2 regions of the Paenibacillus sp. FSL M8-0228 genome follow, and region 1 is predicted to be linked to the other one. Evidence: riboswitches for the same ligand, from Rfam matches in the RefSeq annotation. Region 1 holds a riboswitch; the other holds the start of a gene.
What was found. A riboswitch is a leader RNA that binds a small molecule or an ion and turns the genes downstream of it on or off. The one in region 1 is predicted to bind ZMP and ZTP.
Positions count from the first base shown of each region.

Region 2: it holds a riboswitch for ZMP and ZTP, as region 1 does, so the genes downstream of both, MKY98_RS24125 (TIGR01440 family protein) here and MKY98_RS04710 (bifunctional 5,10-methylenetetrahydrofolate dehydrogenase/5,10-methenyltetrahydrofolate cyclohydrolase) in region 1, are expected to answer to the same signal.

Region 1 covers NZ_JBBOXA010000001.1:1,019,472-1,036,153, forward strand. The annotation lists gene MKY98_RS04680 (S-layer homology domain-containing protein) at 255-3,104, shown strand; gene MKY98_RS04685 (NAD(P)H-dependent oxidoreductase) at 3,206-3,880, opposite strand; gene MKY98_RS04690 (winged helix-turn-helix transcriptional regulator) at 4,025-4,417, shown strand; gene MKY98_RS04695 (iron-hydroxamate ABC transporter substrate-binding protein) at 4,611-5,603, shown strand; gene MKY98_RS04700 (stalk domain-containing protein) at 5,720-7,222, opposite strand; gene MKY98_RS04705 (cyclodeaminase/cyclohydrolase family protein) at 7,437-8,072, opposite strand; gene MKY98_RS04710 (bifunctional 5,10-methylenetetrahydrofolate dehydrogenase/5,10-methenyltetrahydrofolate cyclohydrolase) at 8,069-8,935, opposite strand; ZMP/ZTP riboswitch at 9,049-9,133, opposite strand; gene MKY98_RS04715 (fatty acid desaturase) at 9,347-10,408, shown strand; gene MKY98_RS04720 (sensor histidine kinase) at 10,477-11,610, shown strand; gene MKY98_RS04725 (response regulator transcription factor) at 11,607-12,206, shown strand; gene MKY98_RS04730 (deoxynucleoside kinase) at 12,352-12,972, shown strand; gene MKY98_RS04735 (deoxynucleoside kinase) at 12,972-13,613, shown strand; gene MKY98_RS04740 (Gfo/Idh/MocA family protein) at 13,811-14,812, shown strand; gene MKY98_RS04745 (purple acid phosphatase family protein) at 15,061-16,494, shown strand.
Region 2 covers NZ_JBBOXA010000001.1:5,334,295-5,350,976, reverse strand. The annotation lists gene prmC (peptide chain release factor N(5)-glutamine methyltransferase) at 1-227, shown strand, start outside; gene MKY98_RS24150 (FtsW/RodA/SpoVE family cell cycle protein) at 303-1,496, shown strand; gene spoIIR (stage II sporulation protein R) at 1,755-2,447, shown strand; gene MKY98_RS24140 (L-threonylcarbamoyladenylate synthase) at 2,603-3,850, shown strand; gene MKY98_RS24135 (manganese efflux pump MntP) at 3,996-4,556, shown strand; gene MKY98_RS24130 (low molecular weight protein arginine phosphatase) at 4,660-5,244, shown strand; ZMP/ZTP riboswitch at 5,323-5,404, shown strand; gene MKY98_RS24125 (TIGR01440 family protein) at 5,624-6,211, shown strand; gene glyA (serine hydroxymethyltransferase) at 6,332-7,582, shown strand; gene MKY98_RS24115 (carbohydrate ABC transporter permease) at 7,758-8,639, shown strand; gene MKY98_RS24110 (carbohydrate ABC transporter permease) at 8,639-9,475, shown strand; gene MKY98_RS24105 (ABC transporter substrate-binding protein) at 9,491-10,756, shown strand; gene upp (uracil phosphoribosyltransferase) at 11,113-11,742, shown strand; gene wecB (non-hydrolyzing UDP-N-acetylglucosamine 2-epimerase) at 11,852-13,021, shown strand; gene MKY98_RS24090 (AtpZ/AtpI family protein) at 13,193-13,447, shown strand; gene MKY98_RS24085 (ATP synthase subunit I) at 13,440-13,820, shown strand; gene atpB (F0F1 ATP synthase subunit A) at 13,850-14,674, shown strand; gene atpE (F0F1 ATP synthase subunit C) at 14,779-15,003, shown strand; gene atpF (F0F1 ATP synthase subunit B) at 15,117-15,605, shown strand; gene MKY98_RS24065 (F0F1 ATP synthase subunit delta) at 15,602-16,147, shown strand; gene atpA (F0F1 ATP synthase subunit alpha) at 16,167-16,682, shown strand, end outside.

The DNA.
Region 1 (16,682 bases):
TTTAGTGATAGGGAATTACGGCTTAAAAAAAGATGGTGAATAAACAGGATAGTAGATTGCCAAAACTACTTTTTTTACTGGCTTTATTCAATCCTAGGGAGATTATTCCGATAATTCAAGTATATACAGTTTGGTGTTAACAGTAATGAAAAACCGATTGAAAACAAGAGAGACTAATTTTCAAAGTTGATATGAAAGTACAGGCGAAAGTGGCTCAGTGCTATCTAGTAAAGGAGGTGTAATGATTCCGAATAATGAATTATGAAAAAAAGTTAAAACAAATTAGGCATTACATGGCTGGTTTACTGGCTGTCTGGTTGTTCTGTATACATAGTGCGCCTGTTTTTGCGGACAGAGCCTTTAACGATATCGAACATTCCTATGCAGCTGATGCGATTGAGGCCATGGCTGCTCAAGGTTATGTTACGGGTTATCAGGATGGGAGCTTTCGACCTTTACATTTTATCTCGCGACAGGAATGGGCAAGCATTTTCGCTAAAACCTTAAAGCGAACATCGAATAACAGAGGCGTAACTTCTTTTCGTGATGTGTCACCATGGGCTCTACCTTATGTACAGGCCTTACAGGAAGAGAGCATTACGAAAGGAATTAGTGATCAATTATTCGGTGCCAAGCACAATATGACTCGTCAGGATATGGCCGTTTGGTATGCCCGCTATTTTGGTGTTACTGAAGATACCCGATCGGCTGGTATATCCAGTTTTGTGGATCAATCTGATATATCAGATTATGCACAAACGAGCGTATGGCTGATGGAACGGCTGGAACTGATCGAGGGAGATACGAATCACTATTTCCATCCTAAAGAGTCTGTGAGACGGCAGGACGCCACGCTGGTTGCTTATCGAATATGGTTAGGCGGTGACGGTCTGAGAGAACGTGCCAAGCGTTTGCTAGGGTCATTAGGAGATGGAACTGCAACGATGCCTCAGACGACCAGCCAACAAGAATCGAAGAAGATCGAGGTCGATGTGACACCGGAAATTAGTCAACAACCTGTGAATTCGGAAGTCGAGGAGCCTAAAAGGCATCGCCCAAGCCCTGATTCACCAGTATCTCCGGTGACACCACCAGAACCGAAGCCGGAACCGTCGGTGACACCACCGGGACCTAATCCCAAACCACCAGTAATTCCGGTAGATCCATCGGATCATTCTTCGGATTTTCTGGTAGATGAGGTCGTGATCAAGGCGCAGGAGCTGGTAAATCAACCGGAAACATACCCTTCATATCAGCTATCTTTTCAGCTCTACAATAAAGGGCGACCCGTAAGCATTCCTGCTGCCAGCGTCACAAGTGTTACGTACACATTTAGTGATGGGTTAGGCATATTTGATGAACAAGGAAAAATTGCACATCCCGAAAATATTCCGGTTGCGGACAGCTTCATTCCTGTAGAAATGAAGGTCACCGTTGCCAAACCTTATCAGGTCCTTACAGCTCAGGCCAAGCTAATCGTGAAAGGGAAGACTCCGCCGGCAGAGCCACCGAACGTAATCAGGTCCGTATACTTGGCTACGTATACCATTTCAGAGGCTGCTACTTTAGATCCTACTGCTTGGAATATGTCCTACGTATTTCATAATGCTAATGGAGAGGTTATAGCTCCTGGATTGCTGCCCTCAGACTTGATACTTCGGGTAGAGGATTCCAGAGGAATATTTGATGAGGATGGAAAGATTGCCAACCTGCATTTGATTCCGGTAGTAAACTCGGTCATTCCATTAAAGATCACGGTTGAGTCGCCATCTCAAGGGGTTCACTTCACATCTGATGCGGAATTAACGGTAGAACCCGGGGAACGCAAAAAGCAATACTTTGCTGTCTCCATCATGCTGCAGGGAAGCGCGACGACGGTAGATCAAATCAAGCAAGCGCGTCAATTGCTGATGGACCACTTTGGTCCTAATATCAAAGTGACGTGGGCGATGGAAAACGGATTTGTTTTTGTAGAAGCAAATCGCCCGCAGCTTAGACAGGTTTTGGCATACGTTGATCAATATGACGACGAAGTCGGAATGTTGGATGGGTATCCGAACCAGTTGAAGTTTCCTATTTGGGAAGCAAAGATGGATGAGTGGTTGTATATGTATCGTTATAATGCATTCAATGAGCTGCACCAATCCGGTACAATGGGATCACCATCTGTGTTTGAAAGCATGGATACAGACCAATATCGGAAGTATCTGCCGAAATCATTGACCAGCTTTACGGTGAATCCCGAACAGACTCAATGGCTTAAAGATCACTATCGGATTACATCCGCGATGGGATGGTCGGCTACACAATATAATGTCAACGGTATGTATGGTGAGGGCTCTCCATTGATGCCTTACTGGTCCCATAAGGACAATCCGATTGTTCCCGCACAGGGACTTGCAGATAATAGCGGTACCGTATTCATGAACTCGGTTACGATTGATCCGATTGGATCACGCTATACGAAAGATTCCTCACGCTGGACTCTTCATCCGCTTGACCCATATGTGACTGAGACGGATGCAGCACCACAACTGTATATAGTACAGCAATATTTGGATAACCCTTATCAACGTATAAATACGGTAAACTACTTGTCCATTATTTTGGACATCAACGCACTTGCCAACACCCATAACATGGCTCCAATATGGGAGAATTTTGTGAACCACTTCCCTGTTGATCGCAAGGTTGAGATTGTAGGCGTGGACGGGCTGAAACAGATTTATGAATCGGTAGCAGGATCCAATAATGATCATACGGAGTTTACGCTCATGTTTAGAGGCTCAGGTATTAAGACGGCTATGGATTCCAATAATTCACCAGCAAATCTGCGCTATTTGTGGACCGAAAATGCCTCACAGCGGATTATTTTATCCAAAGAGGATGGAGATGCGGCATGGTCCATTATTGACTTTACCGATTATACCCGAAAACCGGTTCCGAAGATGGACTACAACTTGGATGGTCACACGGACGTAAGCTATGTCACCGGAAGGAACTTCAAGCTATGTCCAACTGCTCCTTTAACAGCGGATGAAATTCAACGCGTAAAGGATCGTTTGAAGGATATTTACTTTGCAGAAGAAGTAAATTATCAGTAAGTAATTGGAAAGAGTTAAGAACTGAGGTTTTATGAAAAAGGGGTGTCCCCAAAGCCATCGAAATGGCTGTGGGGACACCCCTTTGTTTTAGAGAAAAGGTTTTACACCCACTCAATAACCTGATCTACAGGTCGCCGAGTTTTGCCACGCGGCTCGTTGAGACGGTAGCCAAATGCCACCATACAAGAAATACCGAAATGCTTGGCATCCATAATGCCTTCTTCAGAGAGGATGCGTTCGATTTCCTGTTTATTAAAACCTTCGATAGGGCAGGAATCAATGCCGATTTGAGCTGCGGCAGTCATCATGTTGCCCAGTGCGATGTAGGTTTGTCGGCAGCCCCACTCGAACAAGGCTCTTTTGTTTTCCTCCAGCGCAAAATCTGATTTTAGGAAGGCGTCATATACTTTCTCTTTGCCTTGCATCACTTCAGCTGGTAATTGCTGCACGTTCTCCATCATACTCTTGATATAATCGGAGGAGGCTATCATATCTTCAGGAAGTCTAGAGAGGATGAGTACAAAATGGCTGGCTGTTGGCAGTTGTTTTTGGGCCCCCCAAGAGTAAGGCAGTAGCTTCTCACGCATAGCTTTACTCTGAACGACAACAAATTTCCAGGGTTCAAAGCCAAACGAGCTTGGAGATAAACGACCGGTTTCAAGAATAAAATCAAAATCGGAATCGCTAATTTTCTTATGACTATCAAATTCCTTCGTTGCATGTCTGAACTCGTATGCGGATAAGATTTGATCTTTAGTAGTAGCTAAGGTTTCCATCGTTATTCCACTCCTTATGGATGTTGATTAAAATTGACGCTTACCAAGTGACATGCTTAATATTAGAATATACATGACCGTTTTTGAAGTACGCACATTAATGTGCTGTAGTATATAAAATGATACTAAGGAGGAGAAAAGCCTATGCGTAATCGGAAAGGCGGCTTTGGGGAATGTACCGCTGGAAATGATCAGGCGTGTCCAGTTGAGTTCACGCTGGACGTGATTGGGGGCAAATGGAAAGGGATTATTTTGTATCATCTTATGTATGGGACTAAGCGATTTAGTGATTTTCGGCGGATCTGTCCGGGGATCACCCAGCGTATGCTGACACTCCAATTGCGCGAGCTGGAAGAGGATGGTGTCGTTCACCGTGAAGTATACCAGCAGGTTCCGCCTAAGGTTGAATACTCTCTCACCGAATTCGGAAAAACGCTCATCCCGATTATTAACTTGATGAAAGATTGGGGAGAAGAATATAAAACAAAACAGCGATCACCAGAAAGCAGCCTTCAGCAACCTAGCCCCAATGTGTAGGCTTTTGAATACGGCTCCACGAAAAAGACCTGACCATCATTTTGGCAGGTCTTTTGATTTATTAAGGAGGAATGTACAAAGTTCGTTTTTCAGTTGACAGCAAGGACGACGCTTGATATATTTCTTACGATATTGATAATCATTATCATGTGTATCGGGGAGATCTCTCCACAATATATAGGGGGCTAATCAGTTGAGAAGAAAATCGTATTTTATGATGACAGCTATGTTACTTGTATTGTCTGTATTCATCAGCGCTTGCGGCGGAAATAATAATGGGAGTAATCCGGCTTCATCTTCAGGAGATAAGCAAGAGTCAGCTACTACTGGAGAGACTAGAAGCTTTAATACGGTTAAAGGGGATATTCAAATTCCTGCTAAGCCACAGCGTATTGTAACGGATTTTTACGGTGGAGAACTGCTGTCCGTAGGTGCTAATGTGGTGGGTGTAGAGCCGACAACGTTTCAAAATCCCTTTCTGACCGATTTGCTGAAGGAAAAGGGAACCAAAGAGGTGGGTGATCCGACCAATTTGGAAAAGACGCTGGAACTCAAACCCGATCTGATCGTGGTTATGAAGGGTACGAATTATGAGGCTTTGTCTAAAATTGCACCTACCCTGTATATTCCGTACGGCACGACGACTAATATTTATGATACGGTCAAGTTGTTCGGCGATATCACCGGGGAAAAGGAGAAGGCTGAGCAATTTATTGCTGCATTTGATAAAAAGGCCGCTGAAGGTCGCGCACGTCTTAAAGGTGTGATTGACGAAAAGGCAACTTTCGGTCTGTATGAGCTGACGGACAAGCACGCACTTTGGATCTTTGGCGACAATGCGGGTCGAGGCGGACAAGCTGTCTACAATGCGCTCAAACTGAATATGCCAAAGAAAACTGTGAACTCCAAGGAACAAACGGTGCAGCTTTCGATGGAGGTATTGCCACAGTATGACGCAGATTATATGTTCCTGACTACGTATGATCCCGAGAAAAAGGGTGACGCGCTCAAGCAACTGAAGTCGTCCGCTGTATGGGGGAATCTTCCTGCGGTGAAGAACAATAGAGTGTTCTTTAACGATTTTGATACGTATTATCGCTATGATCCAATCGCTATTACCGGGCAAATTGATATGATCGTAGATATGCTGGTCGAAAGAGAAAAAGAGAATAAAGCTAAACAATAAGCAGATTCTGCGTTGTGACGAATTGTTGAAATAGATAAGAGATCGCATATTATACACAGTATATAGCATTAAAAACCAGTCCAACATGAATCATGTTTGGACTGGTTTTTGATTTACTATTTTGTCGTAATTTCAATAGTATCTTCTTTTTGTATCCAATCTACCTTGGCCCCCAGCGTTTCGCTGATCAGCCTTAATGGAAGATAACCAATACCATTCACCATGAAGGGCGGATTGGTAAGCTTTACAGCCTTACCGTTCACTTTTGCTTGGCTGGTTTTGAAATTTATTTCTAGAAAGACAGGGTGATCTTCTGCCTTGGACTGATCTATTTTTGCTATTTTGCTGTTGAAGTCATAAGCGATCTCGGCCCCCAGTTTATCAAAAACAGAACGAAGGGGAATAAACGCTTGCCCGTTGCGGGTAATGACACCATTACTCAGAGAGACAGGCGAACCATTGAGACGGACAAGAATCGGTTTTTGTACAGGAACTGGTGAACTATACAGAAACTCATAGTCTCCTATACCTAGCTGCGCGTGTTTGTTGACACCCCAGCCCCATAAGGCCCCATCTGCTTTTTGCATGATTACGTGCCGTGGACCTGCTTTGATACTTTGAATATTTTTAGCAAGCAATGTAAAGGGGGCGTTGGATGGTAACTTTTCACCATCTAGAGACGCAACATATACATTCCCAGCTGTGGTGAGGGCGAGTATGGAGCGTTCGGCGAAAAAGGCGTCTTTAACATCTTTTACTCCTGATAATAGCACAGGGGTATTTTCATTGTGATAGGTTGTATTATCTGAGTAACCTGTGACCGTTTCACCCCAGAACCATAACCGTCCTTGTCGATCAATCGCGAGATTGGAACTTCCATTGGTCTTAATTATTTTGATGTCCGATAAGGCTTGAATCTGCGATACGGATAAAGTTTCGGACGGAGTTACATTTTTATCAAATTCTTTGGGCCATGTCCATACAGTACCGTCTTTCTTTAAGGCTATGTTTTTGGAGATAGCAGTAATATCCTTTAATGATGGAACAAGCTCGAAGCCCTGCAAGGACCTTGTATTTTTCCATACACTTCCGTCCTTCTTCAAGAAGATCCAGCGTTCCTCATATTGCGGTCTTTTTTCATAGTAACTATCCAATTCTGTAACATTTTCGATGCCGGATAGGGTTTGAAAAGGAGCAAAGTTGCCACCATTTTCGATTCGATCAGCGGATAATACGGTTCCTTCGGCGTTTAGGGCGAGCACATGATCATTCATAATACGCACGTTTATGATGTTTGGTAGTCCTTCCAGAGAAATGAATTTCACGGATTCAGAAATGTTGTTTCTTGGCACATACCAGGCGGAATGATCTTGTAAGGTAAATATCAGATCGCCTTCCTGGATTATATTCGAAAATGTTCTTACAACGTTTGGCTTATCCTCTACACGAGTCGGTACGGATTGATTATAGCCCCATAACCACAAGCTTCCATCGGATTGAATCAGACTCCCGGAATCATATGAACGAATACGGGACGCCGATTCATCACCGGCCGCCCATGCACTGGAGCTGAACAATAACAGCGCGATCATACTGATTAACAGAGTACGTCTTTTCATGCGTTTTTCCTCATTTCTTCATCAATGTATATAAGGTTAAATAACGCCTTGGGGAATATCTCCTTATCAATAGACGAAGAATATATAGAAAAGTTTTCCACAAATCGTTGGATTCCAATAAAATAGCCTCCAAACCCACGAGCAGAGGCGGGTTTGAGAGGCTATTTTTTGAGCATGGAAGCAGAATATGACTTGGGACGGGTTCTTCCAATGGTCAGCCCGTTATTCGGCTGCGCACCATCAATAAGGTTTGTTCTTTGATTTGTCCGATTTCACGGAGGAGTGCGGCTGTTTTAGCTTCGTAGGATTGTTTGACATCCAAATCTTTCAGCGAAGCAAGGTTAATGTCGACGGTAAGCAGGGCAGATTGAGCGGCGGCTTCGAACAGGATCGCGCCGATGCCAAGATCCGAAATCACATTTTTATTGGACACTTCCACAATGTTATAGGCTTGCGACAATCCGTCTCGGCATACTTCCAGCAGGCGCATGGGTACCTCAATGGCAGCGATCACCGCTGTCTGTAAGGAATGGGTACGATAGCGCTTTTCTTCGTCTGTTTCCTTGGGCAAACGCAGGGCAGTCATATACTGTTCAAAGGATTGGATGTCTGCGACCATTAATTCCTCACAATGTGTAGACAATCTTTCCATGCTGCTAATGACGTCCGTGATTTGTTCATGGATGTGCGCGTATTTTTCTCCTTGTGAAAGGTTGGCGGTCATGGAGGTCATAGCCGCGCCTAGTGCCGCAGCCAGTGCGGATACACTTCCTCCGCCAGGGGTAGGAGCTGCACTTGCAGCCTCTTTCAGAAAATGTCCGATGGAATGATTCCACGACAGTTCACTCATGAGTAAACCACCTCTCTGGAGTAGTGTTGCAGATGTATTGCTTTGAGCAGATTTTTGTACAAAATCGCAGTCGTTAAGGTGCCAACACCGCCGGGAACCGGAGAAATAGCATGTACTTTTTCCCCCACGTCTAAAGCGGCATCTCCCACTATTTTTCCCTCTAGCGTCTCATTAATTCCCGCATCTACCAAAATCAGACCGGGATGAACCATATCTTGCGTAATCACATCAGGGCATCCGACTGCCACGAAGGCAATGTCTGCATGGCTCAGATGCTCTGCAATATCACGCGTACCTGCATGACAGGCGGTAACGGTGGCGTTTTCTCTTTGCAACATGTGGAAAAGGGGAAGTCCCACTGTCTGTCCGATGCCCACGAGCGTGACATTTTTGCCTGCCAATGTGTGACCGTAATGCTTGAGCAGCTCGATACAGGCTTGAGGTGTTGCGGGATATAGTCCGGCGTCACCTGTTACAGTAGCCAGCTTGTTATCGGGTGTAATCCCATCAATATCCTTGTAGGGGGCAATGGATTGTTTAATAACGGAGGCGGAAAGATGTTGGGGAAGCGGCAGTTCCAGCATAATGCCATGTACATGGGATGCATCGTTCAGACTGCCGATCAGGTGCAGTAGCTCGGTTTCGCTAACATGACGATCAAACGTATGGAGATGAAATGAGATGCCCAGCTTCTCCGCTATTTTTTGCTTGGTCCGTGCATAGTATGCAGATGCCGGATCACCTTCTACCAATAGGGTTGCCAGATGGGGACGGTGTCCTTGCTGCTTCATTTCTTCTACCTGTGAACGGATCGTTGCATATACTTGCTCAGCTGCTTCTTTGGATTTCATGATAATAGCCATAGTCCGAGCCTCCTCTGAATTTATTGCATAATGGAATCAACAGGGTGTCATGGTCTTGTAAAACGAAAAAAAGTATTTGCACAAGGTCGTCAAGACAGACGAATCCTCTGCAAATACTTCTCCCAGGCGAACGGTACGCTTTTTTTGTATGCTCCCTCGTGGTTCATTCCACTGACTTCGCCAGTCACATACAGCGTTATTATACCTTATATTTTAACAAACAATCATCAGAAAAGAAACCCGCGAACATTTGGAAAACGGGTTATGTTACTTGTCTATATGACAAATGTCATATACACGAACTGACGTTTATGACTACAGCGCCTAGAGCGTTCTCCTTATACTGAGATTAGATCAACATGTACGCCTAACAGGATCAAGGTATAGGCGTCATCTTTAAGGAGGATCATAATGAGTATGACACAACTCCCATTAGCCCAATTGAAAAAAAATATGGCTCCCTACGAGAAAATAAACACGAAATCCAGCGTTCTGCAACTTATCAATACCTTGGGTCCACTGATCCTATTGTGGTATGCTGCTTATCTTAGCCTGTCGGTTTCGTACTGGCTGACGCTTCCCATTGCCATTGTTGCATCGGGGTTTGTGGTACGGACGTTTATTATTTTTCATGATTGTGGTCATCAATCCTTCTTCAAAAGCCGCAAGCTGAACGACATTGTGGGAACGATTACAGGTATTATTACGCTCTGCCCTTATCACCAATGGAAAAATAGTCACGCGATCCACCATGCAACCAGCAGTAATCTGGATAAAAGAGGCACAGGTGACATGTGGGTGCTTACGGTAGAAGAGTACACAGAGGCTTCCACATGGACACGGTTGGCCTATCGCATATACCGAAATCCTTGGGTTATGTTCGGACTAGGTCCGATCTATACTTTTTTGATTTCCTATCGCTTTAATATCAAGACAGCCAAACGCAAGGAAAAAATGAACACTCATGTGACGAATATATCCATCGTTGCATTGTATGCACTGTTGTGCTGGGCTATTGGATGGCAGGCCTTCCTTCTCGTACAGGCACCTATCTTTTTTGTATCCGGTATGTTGGGAATCTGGCTATTCTATGTACAACACCAATTTGAGGATTCTTATTTCGAGCACGATGAAGAGTGGAGTTATATTAATGCAGCCGTAGAAGGCAGTTCTTACTACAAGCTTCCTAAAGTATTGCAATGGATTACGGGCAATATCGGATTTCATCACGTTCATCACCTGAGTCCCAAAGTTCCAAATTATAATTTGGAAAAAGCACATGAAGCGACACCGTTACTTCAAAAGGCGACCACGATCACAGTGAGTAGCAGTCTGCAATCGTTGAAGTTCCGACTTTGGGATGAAAATACGAAAACCTTTTTGACCTTTAAACAAGTGAAGCCGCTCCTCAGCAAACGTGTTGCAGTTACGAAACCCATGCCTACACCTGTTGTAGGCACAGAAAGAAAATAACGTTGAACAAAACCTGGTATGATAAGATAAGGAATATAAGTCATGTGAAGTAGAAGAGGGTGGGCAGGATGCAAAAATGGTATCAGATCTTCCAAAGAAATACAGGGCTTAGCCCTTATGTTTGGGTCGTCTTTTATATCCTGCCCTTTTACTACTTTAGCTCTTCATCTACAGGTCATATTATTTTGGGTACTGCTATTATTTTGGTATTCTTTGCATGTTATGTACTGGCTTTTGTCTCAAAAGGCTGGCTCATATACTTTTGGACCAGTGTACAGATTGCCATATCGATTACCATGACACTGCTGTTCAGCTATATGTACTTTTCCATATTTATCGCCTATTTGATCGGTAATATTAAAAGTAAGGCTGCATTTACGACGCTGTATATTATTTTAATGGTTATTACGATTGGATTGATCAATTATGGTTTTGTTTCTCAGAATCCCGTTTTTATTAAACAGATTCCTTTTATCCTGCTCAATCTGATCGGTGTGATTCTCCTTCCGATTACGAATTTTAATCGCAACAAAAGCGATCGGCTCCAAGTTCAATTGGAGGATGCCAATAAGAAAATATCGGAATTGATTAAGCTGGAGGAACGGCAAAGAATTGCGCGTGACCTGCACGATACCTTAGGTCAGAAGTTGTCACTCATTGGGCTGAAGAGCGATTTGGCGGGCAAACTGATGGATCAGTACCCGGAGCGGGCGCATGTCGAAATTAACGATGTTCGTCTCACGGCAAGAAGCGCGTTAAAAGAGGTACGGGAAATGGTTACTCAAATGCGCGGTATGCGACTAGAGGATGAGCTACTACGTATTCGGCAGATTTTAAAGGCTGCTCACATTGAATTAACTCTAGAGGGCGACCCGAAGCTGGAGCATACATCATTAATGAATGAAAATGTTCTTAGCATGTGTATGAAGGAAGCCGTAACCAATGTAGTGAAACACAGTGGAGCTACCGCTTGCTCCATCACGATTGAGCCGTCTCGTAAGGAATTGACTCTTCGGATTCAGGATAATGGAGTCGGTATTACGAGAGAAAATGGAACCCTTCGTGGAAACGGCCTGCAAGGTATGAAGGAAAGGCTCGAATTCGTGAACGGATGTATGGAGCTGCGTTCAGATCAGGGAACGACCTTGGTCATTAAAGTGCCCAATATCCCTGAAAAGCCGAACGAGGAGGTGGGGCCATGATTCGAATTGTCATTGCAGAAGACCAGCGTATGCTGCTGGGTGCTCTAGCTTCTCTGCTAGACTTGGAAGAGGACATGAAAGTAGTCGGAAAAGCAAGCAACGGGGAAGAAGCTATAGAACTGGTGAAGCTGCATCAACCGGATATATGCATTATGGACATCGAAATGCCAATAAAGAGCGGATTGGATGCGGCTGAAGAACTCAAAGGCTTGAACTGCAAGATGCTGATTTTAACTACGTTTGCCCGCCCTGGGTATTTTGAACGAGCGATCAAGGCGGGGACACACGGTTATCTACTCAAGGACAGTCCCAGTGAAGAGCTGGCTTCCTCCATTCGCAGTATTATGGCAGGTCGGCGTATCTATGCTCCGGAACTGGTCGATGATGCTTATGCCGAAGTCAACCCGCTAACAGAGCGTGAAAAGACCGTCTTGGCGCTCATCGCTGACGGAAAGAACACAAAAGAGATTGCTGGTGAACTGTATTTAACGACAGGGACGGTGCGCAATTATATTTCAGTCATTCTCGATAAGTTGGGTGTCAGTAACCGGATCGAAGCGATTACACGTTTTAATGAAAAAGGTTGGTTTAAATGAGAAACAGAGACGCTATGAAGCAAAATATAGCGCTCTGTTTTTTTGTTTTATCCATAGATTTGGTATGCCTTTAGCGTACTACCTTGTGATACAATAGGATAGTTGTCCACAGGATGGACTGGAGTACAAGGAGGAGCAGAACCGCATGAAACAAGCCCCATTTATAGCCGTTGAAGGGCCCATCGGAGCAGGCAAAACGACGTTAGCTTCGATGCTTTCAACCGAGCTACATTGGCCGATAATCAAAGAGATTGTCGAGGAGAACCCATTTCTCGATAAATTTTATCAGAATATAGATGAGTGGAGTTTCCAGTTGGAAATGTTCTTCCTCTGCAATCGGTATAAGCAGTTGGAGGATACTGGTCTGCAATATATCGAGAAAGCTCAGCCTGTTATTTCTGATTATCATATCTACAAGAATTTGATTTTTGCTGAACGTACGCTTAAGGGTGTGAAGCTCGAAAAATATCGTCAAATCTATCATTTGCTCACAGATGATATGCCTAAGCCGGACATTATCATTTATATCAAAGCAGATTTGGATACCTTGCTGGGGAGAATTCGCAAGCGTGCACGCTCTTTTGAACAGGAGATGGACCCTGCCTATCTGGAGCAATTGATCATAGATTATGATAAAGGCATGCAGTTTCTCGCTGAACAGTCCCCTTCCCCTCGTATATTGACCGTGAACGGGAATGAAATTGATTTTGTAGAAAATCAGGCACAATTTAAACAAATTGTTTCCGATGTAAAGGAGCTTATATAGTGAATAATTACAACATTCCTGCAAATGCCTTGATTACGGTAGCGGGCACAGTGGGTGTAGGTAAATCCACGTTGACCGGTGCTTTGGCCGGACGCCTTGGTTTTAAAACCTCTTTGGAGCAGGTCGATCATAATCCCTATCTGGAGAAATTTTATCACGATTTCGAAAGATGGAGCTTTCATTTGCAAATTTATTTTCTCGCGGAACGCTTCAAGGAACAAAAGAATATTTTCCTGTCTGGTGGAGGCTTTGTGCAGGATCGTTCTATTTATGAGGATACAGGCATTTTTGCGAAAATGCATGCCGATCAGGGAACGATGAATCCTACCGATTATGAAACGTATACTAGCCTGTTTGAGGCGATGGTGATGACACCGTTTTTCCCTCACCCTGATGTGCTGATCTATCTGGAAGGCAGTTTGCCCTCCATTCTGAGTCGGATTGAGGAGCGCGGTCGCGAGATGGAGATCCAGACCGAGCGTTCTTATTGGGAGCAAATGCATCGCAGATATTCCAATTGGATCAACGAATTTGATGCCTGTCCTGTACTGCGTCTGAACATTGATGAGTATGATGTACATGACCCTGCTTCCATGGATGCTATTTTGGAAGAAGTAGGAAAAGTAATATCAAAAAAATAGAGATATAACCCCAAATAACTGACAGGGACTGTGGTACAATCAGTATAAATTAAGCTGATAGACCGCAGTCTTTTTTTGTCGAATAAACATGTTGAAGCACGAGATATGGCTAACGGTATAGTGGACAAGTTTAGGCTGGAATGCGAGAATAGGTACATATGAATTGTAATGACTCACGGGAAGGATGGGATACTGTGATGCGTTTTGGTATTGTTGGAACCAACTGGATAACAGAGAGGTTTATTCAAGCTGCGATGGAGACGGACGAATTTTCCCTGACGGCGGTATACTCACGCACAGAGGATAAGGGCAAAGCTTTTGCTGACAAATATAACAGCCAGCCGGAGGTTTTTACAGACCTGGCGCAAATGGCCGCAAGTGACCAGGTCGATGCCGTATATATTGCCAGCCCCAATTCCTTACATGCGGAGCAGGCGATCTTATGTATGAATCACGGAAAGCACGTGTTGTGTGAGAAACCTTTTGCGTCTAATGCAGCAGAGGTGAAGAGTATGATCGAAGCCGCGCGCAACAACGATGTTCTGCTGATGGAGGCCGTTAAATCCACACTTATGCCTAACTTTAAAATAATAAAGGATCATATGTATAAAATAGGCCGGGTTCGGCGTTATTTTGCAAGCTACTGTCAATACTCCTCCCGCTTTGATGCTTTTAAGCAAGGTAAGGTATTGAATGCGTTTAACCCGGCCTTTTCCAATGGTTCCCTGATGGACCTTGGCGTGTATTGTTTGTATCCTATGGTGACTTTGTTCGGCAAACCTGAGGAGGTTCGGGCGGTTGGTGTGCTTTTATCCTCTGGTGTCGATGGCGAGGGCAGTATCGTGATGAAGTATCCTGATATGGATGCTATCGTCATGTATTCCAAAATTACAGATTCCTATCTGCCTGCTGAAATTCAGGGTGAGAATGGAACGATGGTGATCGACAAAATCAGTCAGCCCTATGAGGTGAAAATTCATTATCGGGACGGCACGATTGAGGATCTGACCAAAGCTCAGACGCGTGAGCCCATGTATTATGAAATTCAGGAATTTATAGATCTGATCAAGATTGGTGAACGCAACAGTTCCATTAACTCTTTGGAGTGTTCACTTACAGTCGCTGAAGTGATGGAGGAGGCAAGACAACAATTCGGCCTTCGTTATGAAGCAGATTTGAAAAATACTTCTGCACATTAGTCAGTGGAATGATCGAAATTGCAATGCACAAAGGGCTGCCGATTTTGCAAACTTTGCAAATATACGGTTAGCCTTATTTGGCTTTGTAGCCCTAAAAGGGTAAAGCAGTTATCCTTCTCCTCAATCGCTAGGTCACTTAACACCTCGTTTTTACAAATTACTATATTTCCTAAAACAACGTATTAACATTTGATTGATATGATCATATTTATAACTTTTACATATTAACTACACAGAGGAGTGTACACATGTTTAAGAAGTTTCAAAAATGGTCAGCAACATCTATGTCTGTTGCTCTTGCACTAGGTTTGATTACGGGCATGTCAGCCTTGCCTGTCCATGCTGAGTCATCAGGGAATACAGATCATGGTATTAGTAAAGTTACAGCTACATTTTATGGAGACACAAAAGGTTCCAAAGGATTTACCTGGTATACTTCAAAACTTTCCACGAAGAGCACTGTTCAAGTAATCAAGAAAACGGCTTCTGAAGCTGATTTTACGAGTGCTCTTACATTTGAAGGGACTTCTTCTCCATCGACCAATTCTCCAGAAGAGCTTGTCCATAAAGCTGTAGCTACAGGTCTTCAAGCGGACACAGCTTATTATTATCGTGTGGGTGATGCAGCGCGCGGGATATGGAGCGAAACAGGTACGTTTCAAACGGCTCCTAAGAGCGGCGAATTTACCTTCATTGATTTAGCTGATACACAAGCGAAAAGCGAAGATGAAGCCATATTGTCTTCACAGACGCTCGAAAAAGCACTTCAAACTGTAGGTAATGCTCAGTTTGTAGTCCACAACGGAGATATCGTAGACACCGGTACCAAAGAAGAGCAGTGGGACTGGTTGTTGGGACATTCACAAAAAAGTCTTTTGAATACAACCATTGTTCCTTCAGCAGGTAATCATGAGGATGAGAACTACGCTTTTTATGATCACTTTAATATTAATCAACCAGCTGGTTCTGCTACTAAAACAGGAGCGTACTACTCCTTTGATTACAGCTATGCTCACTTTATCGTACTGAACTCCAATGAGGACTCAGAGAAATATGCCAATTTTTCTGAAGATCAAGTTGAATGGTTAAAGAAAGATGCTGCGGCAGCCAAAAGGGCAGGTGCAAAGTGGATCATTGTTAACATTCACAAAGGTCCCTACACTACCTCTAACCATGCAACAGATTCTGACATCATGGATAACAATGGAGTTCGTAACCAAATCGCTCCACTCATGGACAAACTTGATATCGACTTTGTCGTGCAGGGGCACGATCATATTTATGCTCGGACGAAACCAATCAACCAAGAGGGTAAAGCAACAACGTCAACCAAATTAAAAGATACATTAAATGATAAGACGATTGAATATAGTGTGAATCCGGATGGAAGTATCTATGTCATCCCAGCAACTGCTGGCCCCAAAGTCTACTACAAGAACCCGAGTGAAAAACTTGGAGATAAGTACTATAATCTCTTTGAACTAGCTGAAGAGAATCATGCGGCAGTATATGGCCCGGATCCGAGTGACAATCGTAGACCTGTACGAGGACAGGTACAGAATTTTGTTGGCATCACCGTAGACGAAAATAAACTTACAGCCGTAACGTACGAAATTGATCAAAACAAAAATGATGCCAAACCTTTTATTGTGGATCAATTCGGAATCATCAAAAAATATTAGTAAAATTGATTAATGGTTTCTAAATAATCATAAAAGGATATCCTACAGTCTGGTCGGCTGCATGGATATCCTTTTTCATTTTCTTATAGGGACTTTCTTATAGAGACGTCTGATGTTGTGCTTGTAATACTTACGCCCTGTTCGGAAGCGGGTAAACCGTACATAATGCTATTAAGAGATCCAAAGTT
Region 2 (16,682 bases), 4.3 Mb from region 1:
CACGGATGGCGTTAGATGGTGGTCCTGACGGGCTCGGCCCGTATCGGGCAATGCTGGAGCAGCTCGGACTCCTTCAGGCTCCGCCCCGGCTAATCGGGTTTGAGCTGGGGATGGGACAGGCCAGAGACGTGGCTGGCCTGCTGGAACAGGCAGGTCATTGGAAGAACATTATAATCGTTCCTGACCTTGCAGGGATTGAACGACATGTCCTAGGCGTCTCGGAGTAGTGGTGCATTTTCTTTTTGCGAGTCTTTCCTTTAGAATAAGAGGAGTATGACCGAGAAACGGCTCAGGGGGAAATCATGCTTCAGAAATTGAAAAAAATTGACGGTCCGGTTATCTTTATTCTGGTTTTGCTCATGGCGATTAGTATCATAACGGTATACAGCGCAGGTAGGGGCCCTACGAACTTGGCAGAGCACGGCAACGACTATCAAAAGATGATCGGGTATTATATATTGGGTTTTGTGGCGATCTTGGGTTTAGCGATGGTCGATTTTCGGATATTCATTAAAAAAGCCCTGTACGTATATGGAGGCGGAATATTCCTGTTGGGTCTCGGATTTTTTGGTGGGACGGTTAACAACTCTCAGGGCTTTCTGAAAATTGGTGGCTTGAATCTTCAGCCTGCCGAGGTATTCAAGCTGGTTCTTATCATTTTTCTGACTTATATGCTGATCAAAAAGCGCAAGAGCAGGCTGTATTTCATTCAGGATGTTCTTCCAGTGGCTCTGGTGAGCTTTGTCCCGTTTGCCATGGTTATGGCACAAAATGACTTGGGTAATGCGCTCGGTTACATTGTCATCGTCATTGGTATGCTATGGATTGGTAATGTGAAGGCATCCCATGCGTTAATCGGATTCATCGTATTTGCAGTCGCCGTTGGCGGCGGGATCAAAGCTTATATTTCGTTTCACGATGAGATTGATTCCTTTATGAAGGGGATTGGCCGTAGTCACTGGGTTGAGCGGTTGGACCCTTGGTTGGTACCGGAAGAGGCAACCGCGAAGGCGTCTTATCATACCAAAAATGCCAAGCTGGCGATAGCCTCTGGCGGGATGATGGGCAAGGGCTTTTTGCAAGGAACCTCGGTACAGTCCGGGCGTGTTCCTTATACGTATGCGGATTCTATTTTTGTGGTCGTAGCGGAGGAATTTGGCTTTGTAGGCTCTTCAGTGCTGTTATTGTTATATTTTATTTTGATTCACCGAATGATCCTGATTTCGCTGGAATGCCGGGATCGCGCCGGACCGTATATTATTGTCGGGATTGTGTCCATGTTACTGTACCAGATTTTTGAGAATATTGGTGCGTTTCTGGGCATTATGCCGCTTACGGGGATTACGCTCCCGTTCATAAGTTATGGTGGTACCTCGTTGCTTATTAACATGGCTAGTATCGGCTTGGTTATGAGCATTAAGGTGCACGGCCAAGAGCTGGAGGATGATCTGCCACAGCCTTCCAGATTGAACTTGACGAAGGCGAAAAAAGCCTAGTACAGTTGGATTGTGGCTAGATACTGATTGGTATTTGTGTGTGAGTTGAAACGGTGCAACGCGAGAGTCCAGATTGTGAAATCTGGGCTTTTTTATATTCCTCGGCGAGGGTCTGAAGCTTGGTGTAGCATGATTCGAGGGTGTATTGAAGAAAATCTGTAAAGTGGTTATGAATATTTTACAAGACTTATAGGTTTAGACTCTCCCAAACCGGACAAACTGATAGACATGATAGAGTTTGGGTTTGGGGGGACGAAGATGAGAAGTTGGGTAAAGCAAGCTGCAATGATACTATTTTGTATTTCGATATTAATGATGTCTTGGGAAGGTCAAAAGACGGATGCTGCTATGACCATGGGAACAAGAGGAGCCTTAGCATCAGGAGTGACTACAACAGGGCTGGAGGTGATTCCACACGACTCCATTCGACTGCGTATTTTGGCCAACTCGGATCGCCCGGAGGATCAGCTAGTTAAACGCGAAATACGGGACGCTATTGTGCAGCAGATGAATGCTTGGGTGAGTGAGTTGGAAAACCCGCAAAGCTTAGACCAAGCCAGATCATTGATTGATGCTCATTTACCTGAAATTGACCGTTTGGTAGGTACGGAACTGGCTCGTCGCGGCATTGCGTATGATCATCAGGTGGAACTGGCGAGCGTACCTTTCCCGACGAAAATGTACGGTGGTCTTGTCTACCCGGCAGGGAATTATGAAGCGCTACGGGTTACGCTGGGGCAAGGAAAAGGTCAAAATTGGTGGTGCGTGCTGTTTCCTCCGCTGTGCTTTATTGATGCAGGCAGTGGGGAAGCAGCGGCACAAACGGTATCAGCAAAAACGGATCATGGAGATAGTCGGACGAATACCACTGACAAGGAGCCGGAAGTGCGTTTTTTTCTGTGGGATGCACTTGCGGGACTGTGCAGCTGGGTGAGTGGCTTGTTTGCCTAAACGTTGAGGAGTGTAAGTTTCCCCATATGCTATAATGGAGCTTACGATAGATATACACATGGCAGAGCCAAATAAACTGATCTTTCAAAGTAGCCTTATAGGATCAAGCGAAATCACTGGCCTGTATACGACAATAAGATATGGGATGATCTGATATGAGCGATAAATTGAATCAAATGCAAGACTTGCGCGGAGATTTTGTGCAAAAGGAAAAATCGGAGCAAAAGCTGGACGAACAGGGGAATTGCGAGCTGAAGCAGGCATTGAAGTCTTCCCATACCCAATGGTGGGATGTAAGATGTTTGGTTCCTGTGAACAACACTGACGGGGGTGTTTCTGACGAAACTTCGGCTGAACAGACTCGGATCGCGGCGGAAAAAGGCATACGCGAGGCTGCTGTACTCCTCCAAGCTGGAGAGACGGTAGCCTTTCCTACAGAGACCGTGTACGGACTGGGAGCCGATGCTCGTAGTACAAAAGCGGTGGAGGCGGTATTCGCTGCCAAAGGACGCCCTTCCGATAACCCGCTCATTGTACATGTTTCTGATGCTGATCAATTAGAGGGTATGGTAGCAGAAATAAACGATACAGCCCGGGCGCTGATGAATATGTTCTGGCCGGGACCGCTGACTCTCGTATTGCCAGTGGTACCGCAGGCACTGTCATCGCGTGTAACGGCCGGGCTGGACACGGTTGGTGTGCGCATGCCAGATCATCCGATAGCGCTGCGCTTGATCGCTGAAGCGGGTTGTCCGTTGGCTGCGCCAAGCGCCAATCGTTCGGGAAGACCCAGTCCCACTCTTGCACAGCATGTGCGGGAGGATCTGGAGGGCCGCATCGGCGGCATTTTAGACGGAGGCCCCACAGGTGTGGGGCTGGAGTCCACGGTGGTGCAGGCGGCTGACGACGGAACGGTCACCATCCTGCGCCCCGGCGGCGTGACGGCTGAGCAGCTCGCTGCAGTTGCTCGCGCCGTCGTGCTGGACCCGGCGCTGGCCGCTACGTCCGGGGAAGACGCGGACAGCCCGGCGCCGCGCTCGCCGGGCATGAAGTACACGCACTACGCGCCGCGAGGCCGCTTGAGCGTGGTACAAGGCCCGTCGTCCGTTGAGGTGACGGGCTGGATTCGCGCCGCGCTGGCGGAGGCTTCCGCCAGCGGGGAGCGCACGGCAGTGCTCGCGTTCGACGAGCACGCCGCCGGCTACGCCGGAGAACGCGTCTACACGCTAGGCAAGCTAGACGCGCTCCATGAGGCAGCGCAACGCCTGTACGGCGTGCTGCGTCGCTGCGACGAGGACGGCGTCACCTACATTTTGGCGGAATCCTGTCCGCTGAAAGGATTGGGCGACGCCGTTATGAACCGCCTGCTTAAAGCGGCAGGTCACCGAATCGTCCGCCTGTAGCTTCTGTCGAATCAGAGCCTCTTATATTAAATTTTTTTCCTCCCTCCTCGTCTCGGTATTGGGTACTTTCAGTGCATGCTTGTACTGATTTGCCCCTTGTCCGCATAACGTGTACAAGAACAGACGGATAATGGAGGGATGGAGTATGCTGGCAGCCTCTGCCCATGCCGGGCAGGTTGTAACGATTCTGATCATGGCGGTAGCGCTAGGAATGGATGCGTTATCGCTGGGCGTAGGGATCGGCATGAAGGGGATACGCCTGCGAGACGTGCTGCGCATCAGCACTGTTATTGGCTTTTTTCACATTCTGATGCCATTGCTGGGAATTTTCACGGGCCATTATATGAGTTCTTTATTAGGTCATGTGACGACCTACTTCGCAGGGGGGCTACTCATCCTTTTAGGCGGGCATATGGTGTATAATTCCTTCAAAGGGGACGGCGTACAGGTATTGGATCATCGTTCGCCTTTAGGTCTTTTGCTGTTTGCACTTGGGGTGAGCGTGGATTCATTTTCTGTAGGAGTGTCACTGGGGATGTTCCAGAGTGATCTGGTGCTGTCTGTTCTGGCATTTGGTTTTTGCGGGGGAGCAATGGCGATGTTGGGCCTGCTGCTGGGTCGCAAGGTCAGCCGCAATCTAGGAGATTACGGGGAAGCAGTGGGCGGTGCCATTTTGCTGGCATTCGGCTTTATGTTTATGTTTTGATTTTAGCGCAGACAGTGTAAAATAAGTGCAGGGTTAAAGTAAGGGATTAGGATTATAGTAATCCTCTGTTTATATATTTTTTAACATACGGGGGGTGAAAACGTTGAAGAATATCTTATTTGTATGCACTGGGAATACCTGTCGTAGTCCAATGGCTGAAGGGATGCTGCGTAAGTTGGCTGCTGAGCATGGACTAGAACTGGAAGTGCGTTCTGCGGGAGTGGCAGCGATGGAAGGCACGCCGATATCCCGACATGCAGAGGCGGTTCTACGTGATCACGATATATCCGATCAGATCACTTCAACCCCTTTGAGCGACGGGCTTGCCGGGTGGGCACATCTGATCTTAACCTTGACGCAAGGACATAAACAGCACGTAATTCAGCGCTTTCCCCAAACGGCGGGCAAAGTATTTACGCTTAAGGAATATGTGGAGAACCGGGATGCGGTGTTGAATGATGTACAGGAGTTGGACGGTTTATATGCTTCACAGCAGTTGATGGCTTCACTTGGACAAGAGCTATCGGCGCAGGAGCGTGAACGAATGATTGAATTACACCAACGGATTCCGGGCTTTGATATTTCAGATCCGTTTGGCGGTTCACGAGAAGACTACGATGTCACAGCTGCGGAAATCCGCACGGCGCTGCATAAGCTGCTGGACAAGCTAAAGGCCTCTTCCGAATAAAATCGCTCTTACTCATCTATTTTGTACGGAATCTGTTGATTTTCGACGGTTAATCCGTTAAGATAAGGTGGAAAAATGAGAATCCGATGTAACTGGCGACAAAAGTGGGATTAACCACGATGGAGCATCGGATATACGGCCGGTCGCCTGGGCAAAAGAGCAATTCCACATAGGTGTGGACTGCTCTTTTTTCATATACAAGTTATGCCAGATGTTTAGCTGAGGGTTGATTCCTTCAAAGGTTCTTCCATTTTTTCTGCTCGAAATCTGAAACATCGGCTATAATATAGTGAGATTGTGATCAGGAGAGAGTGTGTTGAACTTGGGGCATGAGACCGTGCCTAGTCTCTGAGAGGCTGTTCAACCAAAGGAGGTTCCAATGGTGGGACAATTGGATCATGAGATTTCGCTAGAAGCACAGACCACTTCTGTTGTGCGGGAAATCGCAGAAGCAGCCAGTCTCAGGGCTGGTCGCCTGCTGGTTATCGGCGTTAGCACAAGTGAAGTGGCTGGAAGTCGAATTGGCACGGCGGGAGCGCTCGATGTGGCTCAACAACTGTTATCTGGAGTAGAGTCCGTTCGCAGGCAGTATGGCTTTGATGTAGCGTTTCAATGCTGTGAGCATTTGAACCGAGCGTTGGTCGTTGAACGGGCTGTACTGGAACGACTGGGACTGATGGAGGTTGCGGCTGTTCCTGTTCGTACAGCAGGAGGCTCTATGGCTACCGTCGCCTATCGTTCTATGAGCGACGCGTGTTTGGCGGTGAACGTGCAGGCTCATGCCGGGATAGACATCGGCGAAACGCTGATTGGCATGCATCTGCGACCGATTGCTGTTCCGTTTCGCCCAAGCCTTCGCTGGATTGGCGAAGCACGTGTGACAGCGGCGTTCACCCGTCCTCCACTTATTGGCGGACAACGGGCGGTGTACAGTCTGGAGCAAGAAGTCGGCGGAAACTGCGATTAGCATTTGGCATGGCGGCATGTTTGTACTAATCGTTTTTGCAATGATGATGAGGTACCCAACAGAGGAGCAGGCGTTTGCTTGTATACCCAACAATTGACTATGGAGAGGGAGTAATCAATCATGATGGAACACCTGCGTAAAAGTGACCCAGCAGTAATGGAAGCAATGGGACTTGAACTGAAACGACAACGCCACAATATCGAGCTAATCGCATCCGAGAACATTGTCAGTGAAGCAGTAATGGAAGCCATGGGCTCCGTGCTGACGAATAAATATGCTGAAGGTTACCCGAACAAACGCTACTATGGTGGCTGTGAGCATGTAGATATCGTTGAAGATATCGCACGTGACCGCGCAAAAGAACTGTTCGGTGCCGAGCATGCTAACGTGCAGCCCCACTCTGGAGCACAAGCCAACATGGCGGTGTATCTGGCGGCTCTCAAACCTGGAGATACTGTACTGGGTATGAATTTGGCGCATGGTGGCCATTTAACACATGGAAGTCCGGTTAACGCTTCTGGCTTGTTGTATAACTTTGCTGCTTACGGTGTACGCGAAGACAACTTCCGCATCGACTACGATGAAGTGCGCAAGGCAGCCTTCAAGCACCGTCCTCGTCTGATTGTAGCTGGCGCGAGTGCATATCCGCGTACTATTGATTTTGAAGCTTTTGCCTCCATTGCTAATGATGTAGGTGCTCTGTTTATGGTGGATATGGCACATATCGCAGGTCTTGTGGCAGCGGGAATTCACCCAAGTCCAGTTCCGCATGCCCAATTTGTAACAACAACGACACACAAAACTTTGCGTGGTCCGCGTGGGGGGCTGATTCTGACTCGCAAAGCATGGGCACAAGCGATTGATAAAGCTATTTTCCCTGGTACTCAAGGGGGGCCTCTGATGCATGTGATCGCGTCCAAAGCGGTTGCTTTGGGTGAAGCGCTCCAGCCATCGTTCAAAACCTATGCGCAAAACGTAGTTCGCAACGCACAGGTGCTGGCTGAAACACTGTTGGCTGAGGGGATTAACATTGTATCCGGTGGTACGGATAACCATCTGATGCTGTTGGATACGCGCAATTTGAATATCACAGGTAAAGAAGCGGAGCATGTATTGGATTCCGTGGGCATCACGGTCAATAAAAATGCGATTCCTTTTGACCCGACCAGTCCATTCGTAACCAGCGGGATTCGTATTGGTACACCTGCTGCAACATCTCGTGGGATGGATGAAGAGGCTATGGTCAAAATCGGTAAAATCATTGCTGAAACTCTTAAAAACCCGAAAGATGATACTGTATTGTCCAAAGCAAGCCAAGCGGTTGGCGAGTTGACAGACAAGTTCCCGATCTATCCAGGAACTCAATACTAATTCATCGACACTCATAATCTTTATGGTATAGGCTGTTTTCCTTCGTAAACCGGAGGAGAACAGCCTTTTTTTGCTTCCGAACGACTCGAAACTTACATTTTTGGGTAATAAGCGATTACAGCAAGGGTTTATGCGCGCGCGCTTCCTTCATATCTACGACAAAGGAGTGATTGCATTGAGTCAAAGAAAATCCGCGCAATTATTGCAGCAGCTCGTATTTGTGGGACCGATGGCGTTGTTTTTCGTCTTGATTATGGTCATTCCGTTCCTGCTGGGACTGTATTATTCTATGACGAACTGGGATGGAGTATCTGAGAATATCCGATGGCTCGGGCTAGGGAATTACGTTCATATATTTAGGGATGATCCAGATTTCCGTAATGCGTTCTGGTTTACAGTTCGGTTTACCGTATGTGGTGTCATTCTGACGAACCTGATTGGCTTTTTCCTAGCCTATGCACTTACCAAACCGCTGCGTACCCGTAATGCACTGCGAACTGTATTTTTTATGCCCAATATGATTGGCGGCTTGCTGCTCGGCTTTATCTGGCAATTTATATTTGTACGCGGCTTTTCTGCGGTAGGGGAGGCAACAGGGCTTTCCTTTTTTAAACTGCCGTGGCTGGGTGATGGGCCAACTGCTTTTTGGGGAACTGTCATTGTGTTTGTATGGCAATATGCAGGTTATCTCATGGTTATTTACATATCCTCGTTAAATAATGTGCCGCATGCCCTGATTGAATCGGCTCAAATCGACGGCGCGAGCCGAAGACAGATTTTGCGTCATATTGTAGTGCCACTTATTATGCCAGCGGTGACCGTCTGCTTGTTCCTAGCGATATCCTGGTCCTTTAAAGTATTTGAATTGAATTTGGCTCTCACCAAGGGGGGACCTTTCAAGTCGACAGAGTCTGTAGCGTTGGACATATATAATGAAGCGTTTACAAATAATCGACTTGGATTGGGAACTGCCAAGGCTATGATTTTCTTCGTGGTCGTTGCGATCATTACCAGCATTCAGGTGCGTCTCACGAAGAAAAAGGAGGTCGAAATGTAATGGAAAAAACGTCAAACTACCGTTTGGGCACATGGGTTGCTGAAATATTGCTTATTGTGATCGGGTTAATTTTTCTGGTTCCATTCTATTTTTTGCTCGTAAACTCCGTTAAATCCTTTGGTGACATTTTGGCCCATTCCGCTTCGTGGCCGACAACCTTCCGTTTTGAAAACTATGCTAACGCCTGGAATAAAATAAACTTTCCCACAGCACTGGGGAATTCACTGATTGTCACGATCGTCAGTAATGCGCTTTTGCTGCTCATCAGCTCGATGGCCGCTTACCAGATGGTTCGGCATGACACTCGTTTTAACCGGTTCCTGTTCGGTTTGCTTGTGGCTGCGATGGTAGTTCCCTTTCAATCGATTATGTTGCCGCTTATGGAAGTGTCCAACGTATTGAGCTTGAACAACAGTATACCGGGACTGATCTTATGTTATCTGGGTTTTGGAGCGCCTTTATCCGTTTTTCTTTTTCATGGCTTTATTAAAACGGTACCTATTGAGATCGAGCAGGCGGCAAGGGTGGACGGTTCATCCCGGTACGGGGTGTTCTTTCGCATCGTTTGTCCACTGCTGCTGCCTATGTTCGTAACCGTGCTTATCTTGAATACCTTATGGATCTGGAATGACTATCTGTTGCCTTCGCTCATTTTGAATGATCCTGAGCTGCGTACCATTCCGATTGCAACCTATATGTTGTTTGGTCAGTACACCAAGCAATGGGACTTGGCGCTGCCAGCACTGGTGTTGGGAATCACGCCAATTGTTGTGTTTTTTCTGGTGATGCAAAAATACATCGTTTCTGGCATTGCAGCCGGCGCGGTCAAAGGCTGATGGGAGGGATAATCGATGAAAAAAACAGCGTTACTTGTCATCTCCTTGATGGTGCTGCTCGCATGTACACTTGCAGGTTGTGGAAATACGAAGGCTCAACAGAGTGAGACGAAAACGATACACATTTATCAATTCAAAGTAGAGATTTCGGAACCACTAAATAAGCTGAAGGCAGAATATGAAAAAACGCACCCTGGCATCAAGCTGGATATCCAATCTGTCGGTGGTGGTACGGACTACGGTGCTTCGTTGAAGGCTAAATTCGCATCAGGCGATCAGCCGGACATTTTTACAAATGAGGGCTACCAGGACCGCGATACGTGGTTGGAGTACTTGGAGGATTTGTCGGATCAGCCATGGGTGAAGGATCTGGACGATTTCGCTCGTAAGCCGATGACGGTTAACGGTAAGATTTATGGACAGCCTATGAACCTAGAAGGATTTGGTTTTGTTTATAACAAGGATTTGTTCAAAAAAGCGGGCATAACCAAACTACCTCAGACGATAGATGAACTGGAGGAAGCAGCCAAGCGACTGAAAGCGGCAGGGATTATACCTTTTGCTAACGGGTATGCGGAATGGTGGGTTCTGGGGAACCATTTTATCAATATCCCGTTTGCCAGACAGCCGAACCCGGAAAGTTATGTTGAGGACTTAAACAAAGGAGCGGCTCGCATCCCTGGTAACCCCGTGTTCGATCAGTGGGTGAAGTTGCTTGACCTGACTATAAAATATGGGAACCGCAATCCGCTCACGACGGATTACAATACACAAGTGACACTGTTTTCCACAGGTAAGGCTGCTATGATGCACCAGGGGAACTGGACGCAGCCACAAATGGATGGAATTAATCCTAACTTGAATTTGGGTATTCTGCCTGCGCCTATAGACAATGATCCCTCCACAGGAGGTAGACTCGCGGTGGGAGTAGCCTCGAACTGGGTGGTCAACAAAAATTCGCCTGTGAAGCAGGAGGCAAAAGAATTTCTCAATTGGTTGGTCACATCAGAAACAGGCAAGCATTATATCACCAAGGAATTTAAGTTTGTTCCCGCCTTCAAAAGTATTACGTCCAGCGACGAGACGACAGGCGATCTAGGTGCAGAAATATCTCGGCATGTGAGGGAAGGCAAGATATGGAGTTGGAACTTCCAACGCTTTCCGAAGGGGCTGAATCAGGATTTAAGCAGCAGTATGCAAGCCTATATTGCAGGGGTTATCACAAAGGATGAAATGCTTCAACAATTTCAGGGGGCATGGGACAATTTGAAGTATAGATAAAAGAATACCTCTGCATGAGGATGCAAAGGCTATAGCTCGGGCAGGAAGTATAAAGCCTTAAGGCTTTGGCGGTCAAGGGCCGCCAGAGCCTTTTTGTTGTGTTTTTATGTGATGAAAGTCACACGTAAAGCGGTCCTATTCATTATTTTACATGTCATATCTTTCCCTTGACAAAAGGTTACGGTGGCAGGTGTTAAATCAATCAAGGGAATGTTATAATAAACAGGATTTACAGGCACGCATTGCATCTGTGCTTATTTGGTTTGTACAAATAGGTTACATAGATCCTTTCGACTCAGGATAGTTCGATATGCTGGTGCGAAAGAACGTGACGATAATACCGGAGGGAATATATTATGGCGAAACTGGTGGTTTGTGATCACCCTTTGATCCAACACAAACTTACATTTATCCGCGATGTGCGGACCAACACCAAGGATTTCCGCGAGCTGGTGGATGAAGTAGCAACATTGATGGCTTATGAAATTACACGGGATATCCCGCTGGAAAGCATTACGGTGCAGACACCGGTTGCTGAGACAGAAGGTAAAGTGATTTCCGGACGTATGCTGGGTCTTATTCCGATTCTGCGTGCAGGCTTGGGTATGCTGGATGGTGTAGTAAAGCTGCTGCCTGCAGCAAAGGTAGGTCATGTGGGACTGTTCCGCGATCCTGAGACACTGCAACCCGTAGAATACTATACGAAGCTGCCTACAGATGTAACTGAGCGCGAATTGATCGTGATTGATCCAATGCTTGCAACAGGCGGGTCGGCGATCGCAGCGATTGATGTGTTGAAAAAGAGAGGCTGCACTCAAATTAAAATGATGAATCTGATTGCTGCTCCTGAAGGAGTCAAAGCTGTGCAGGATGCACATCCTGATGTAGACATCTATGTCGCTGCACTGGACGAGCGTCTGGATGATCATGGATATATCATTCCGGGTCTTGGTGACGCGGGAGACCGCTTGTACGGAACCAAGTAGACTGCCTTTGGCGGTTCGGCAAAATCTATGGACGTTATACAGGTCCTTATTTTAAATAATGGAAGATCTGTGAAGCGGACATTTATTATGAAAAGGGGTTCAACAGAAAATGTCCAAAATCAAAGTGATGACAATTTTTGGTGTGCGTCCGGAAGCGATTAAGATGGCTCCTCTTATTTTGGAGCTTCAGCGTCACCCAGAGCATATCGAGTCCGTAGTATGCGTTACGGCTCAACATCGCCAGATGCTTGATCAGGTTCTGGAAGTTTTCAATATTCACCCTGACTATGATCTGGACGTAATGAAGGATCGCCAGACACTAAATGAAATCTCCATGCGGGTACTTCAAGGTCTGGAACCTGTATTGCGTGAGGCCAAGCCCGATATCGTGTTGGTTCACGGCGATACGCTGACCACTTTCCTCGCCAGCTATGCAGCCTTTATGCAGCAGATTGAAGTAGGGCATGTGGAAGCGGGTTTGCGGACGTGGAACAAGCTTTCTCCATATCCTGAAGAAATGAACCGTCAGCTTACAGGCGTACTGTCTGATCTGCATTTCTCGCCTACTTCTTTATCGGCTGGAAATTTGCGGAAGGAAAATAAGCCTGAATCGCGAATATATGTTACAGGCAATACAGTAACTGACGTATTTCAGTATACGGTTCGCCAAGATTACGAGCACCCTGTACTGGACTGGGCTCAGGGCAAACGCCTGATTCTTATGACAGCACATCGTCGGGAATCCCAAGGGGAACCGCATCGTCAGATTTTTAATGCAGTTAAGCGCATTGCAGATGAGTTTGAGGATATCGCTATTGTTTATCCGGTTCATCCGAGTCCGGCTGTGAAGGAACCTGCATTTGAGATTTTAGGCAACCATCCGCGTATTAAGCTGATTGATCCGCTGGATGTCGTGGATCTGCACAATTTTTACCCACATACACATCTGATCCTTACGGATTCCGGTGGGCTTCAGGAAGAAGCGCCTTCGTTCGGAGTACCTGTTCTGGTGCTGCGTGATACGACTGAAAGACCGGAGGGAATTGAAGCGGGCACCTTGGAACTGGTGGGTACGAGCGAAGAGAACGTGTACAATCGGACCAAGGCACTTTTGACAGATTCCGCGTTGTACGATTCTATGAGTCAGGCAGCGAATCCTTACGGCGATGGAAAAGCATCAGTAAGAATTGTCAATGCGATTTTGCACCATTATGGCGTTCAATCCGAACGTCCTGAAGAATTTCACACAATGTTCACAAAAGGTGTTCGTCCGATATAATTATTCTTTACAAGGCAAGCATACAGTTAAACTGTACGGTTACCAAGGGATACAGCAATTTAAGATGCTTTGTCGTTTGATTTTATACTTTAGGGCGCTAAAATATCTCAATTGACAAAGCATCTTATATTTAAGTAAAATGGACTGGAATTGCAGGGGTGACATGGAAAAGTGGTCAAACCTTCCAAGCAAAACAACAACCGAAATAACACCGGGAATGCCTTCAAGGCAATTGGATTGGTGAGCGCGATCGGCATTGATTTGGCGATATGCACATTGGGTGGTTTCTATGCCGGAAAGTGGCTCGATGCTAAACTTGATGGCTCCGGAATTTGGATTGGCGTAAGCGTTCTCGCAGGCTTGGTTGTAGGCGCATTAAGTATTGCCCTTGTGATCGGAAAGGTATTGAGGGATAACCATGAATGAGATGACCCGTATGCAAAAAATGTTATGGATCGTAGCGCTTGGTATTATGGCTCTGTGTTTCCTGGTCTCCGCCTTCATGCCCCAACATCGTGACATTGCTCACGGAATCATTCTGGGAACGGGAGTAAGCTGTCTTAATGTGCTGTATATGGCCTACAAAATTCGACAGGTTGCGAATGCAGCCGCCGGTGAAGGCAAGAAGAAAAAGGTGGGCATTGGCTTTGGCGTTCGAGTAGGGACCTCTATTTTGGCAGTAGTGCTGGCGCTAGAATTTCCAGCCTATTTCCATGAGATCGCTGTAATGGCAAGCCTGGTGACTGGACAATTTCTTCTTTTAATTATAGGCATCATATTCGCGCTACAGGAAAAATGATGGCTCAACTGAGAAAGGGGTGAGAAAACATGTTGCATGAATCACCGATTATCGAATTGGGCGGATTTAACATTGACTTGTCCGTCATTATTATGCTGGTTGTGACTTGCGCGATTGTATTTGGACTGGCATTTGCTGCAACGCGCAATTTGTCTGTGGACAATCCAAGCAAGCTGCAAAATTTTATGGAATGGGTCGTCGAATTCGTTCAAGGACTGATTACCAGCACGATGGATTTGAAAAAAGGGAAGCCATTCCTCTCCTTGGGGATGACGCTGATCATGTTCATCTTCGTCGGAAATATGCTAGGCTTACCGTTCGGGATTGTGACCGAGTTCGATAATGCGCAAAGTGCCCAAGTATTTGGACATGAAATCATTCCAGTCAAAGAAGCATTAGAACAAGCACAGGCGTCTCACCCGGGCGAAGCTGCCCATGTAGGTATCAGCTGGTGGAAATCACCTACCGCAGATGCAGGGGTATCCATTGGACTGGCTTTGATGATCTTTGTCCTGGTTCATTTCCTGGGGATTTTCCGTAATACCAAAGCTTACTTTAAGCATTACATTCAGCCATTTCCATTCTTTTTGCCAATTAACTTGATTGAGCAGTTCTCAAAACTGTTGACACATGGTATGCGTCTATTCGGTAATATTTTTGCCGGCGAAGTTTTGATCAGTGTTCTGCTGAAAATGACAGCACTTGGTGTGGGAGGTATGGTTGCTTCCGTATTGGGACTCGTGGTCTGGCAAGGATTCAGTATTTTTGTCGGCAGTATTCAGGCGTTCGTCTTTACCATTTTGACGTTCGTATATATTTCGCAGGCAATTGACACGCATGAAGAAGAGCATTAGTTAAAATTAGTTTCGGGTTTTTAGTTAAGTTCAGGAGTACGCTTCGCTCTTAACTGCAAATACATGTACAACACAAATACACATCTCTAAGGAGGATTTTTTAAATGGGAGCTTGGGCATTAATAGCAGCAGCTATCGCAGTAGGTTTGGGTGCGCTCGGCGCAGGTATTGGTAACGGTCTGATTGTAAGTAAAACAGTTGAAGGTATCGCTCGTCAGCCTGAGGCTAAATCAACTTTGCAAACGGTAATGTTTATCGGTGTAGGTCTGGTTGAAGCCTTGCCTATTATCGGGGTCGTTCTGGCGTTTATTTTCTACGCTAAGGCATAATAATTTGAAACTTGCAAGGTTTGGCGGGGAAGGCCACAGCCATCCGCGCCTTCTTTGTTGCTTGGCTTAAGGGATAACTAGGACTGACGTTCACCGGAAAGGAGTGACTTCAATTGAGTTTAAATTGGACAAGTATCGTTTTCACAATTATTGCATTTTTGATCTTGTACTGGTTACTAACGCGTTATGCATTCGGACCTCTCTTTTCCGTTATGGAGAAGCGGCGTCAGCTTGTATTACAGCAAATGAATGAAGCGGCACAGACGCGTGAACAGGCTGCTGCTTATGTTGAGGAGCAAAAGCAGGCTCTCCAGCAGGCACGTAAGGAAGCGTACGACATTATTGAGCAGTCAAAACAAACAGGTAACAAACAAGCGGAGCAAATTATTGTTCAGGCCAAGGACGAAGCTGTCCGCCTGAAAGACGAAGCTGTTCGTGAAATCACAAGCGAGCGTAATAAGGCGGTTGCCGAACTGCGCAGCGAAGTGGGTAAAGCTTCGGTACAAATTGCTTCCAAACTGATTCAAAAGGAAATCAAGGAAGACCAAGTCCAGGGAGAGCTTGTCGACCAATACCTTAAAGAGGTAGGAGGCAAAGCATGAGCCGGGATACGGTAGTAGCCAAACGGTATGCGAAAGCTTTGTTTGAAGTGGCAGAGCAGGAACAGACCATTATGGAAACCGAGCAGGAGCTACGTGCTTTTGTAGAGGCTGTATCGGGGGATGCTGAAATCCGTAAATTCATTAATTCTCCTAACATTACGGAAGCGGTCAAGCTTCAAGTTCTGGCTAACAGTTTTGAAGGCAAGTTGTCTGCCTCGCTAATTAACACGATCAAACTGTTGATTCAGCGTAGTAGAGCAGATTTGTTCGAATCTCTCCTTGCCGGATACCTCGATATTCAGGAATACAAGCTGGGACTTGCTCATGCAAAGGTGTATTCGACTTATGCTTTAAGTGATCAGGAAAAAACAGCGGTAGCCGAGGAATTCGGAGCCCGTGAACATAAAACAATCCGTGTGGAAAATATAGTGGACCCGAGTCTGCTGGGCGGATTAAAAGTGGTTATCGGCGATACATTGTACGACGGCAGTCTGGCCGGCAAGCTGGATCGTCTCGAGAAATCCTTTAACAGACGAGTATAGAAGATAGGGGTGAACACACTTGAGTATCAAACCTGAGGAAATCAGTTCATTGATTAAAAGTCAGATTGAACAATATAAAAATGATATCGAGGTCGTTGAAGTCGGCACTGTTGTTGAAGTCGGCGACGGTATTGCCCGCGTCTACGGACTGGAAAAAGTTATGGCCGGTGAATTGGTTGAATTCGACACTGGCGTATTGGGCTTGGCGCTCAACGTGGAAGAAAGCAATGTCGGTGTTGTTATTTTGGGTCAATTCTCCGACATTCGTGAAGGTGGTCAAGTAAAACGTACAGGCCAGATCATGCAGGTCCCTGTAGGGGAAGCAATGATTGGACGTGTAGTTAACCCATTGGGGCAACCAGTAGACGGTAAAGGACCGATTGCTACAACAGAATTCCGTCCGGTTGAAAGTCAGGCTCCAGGCGTTATGGCCCGTAAATCGGTACATGAGCCTATGCAGACGGGGATTAAAGCTATTGATGCGATGGTTCCAATTGGCCGTGGTCAACGTGAGTTGATCATCGGTGACCGTCAA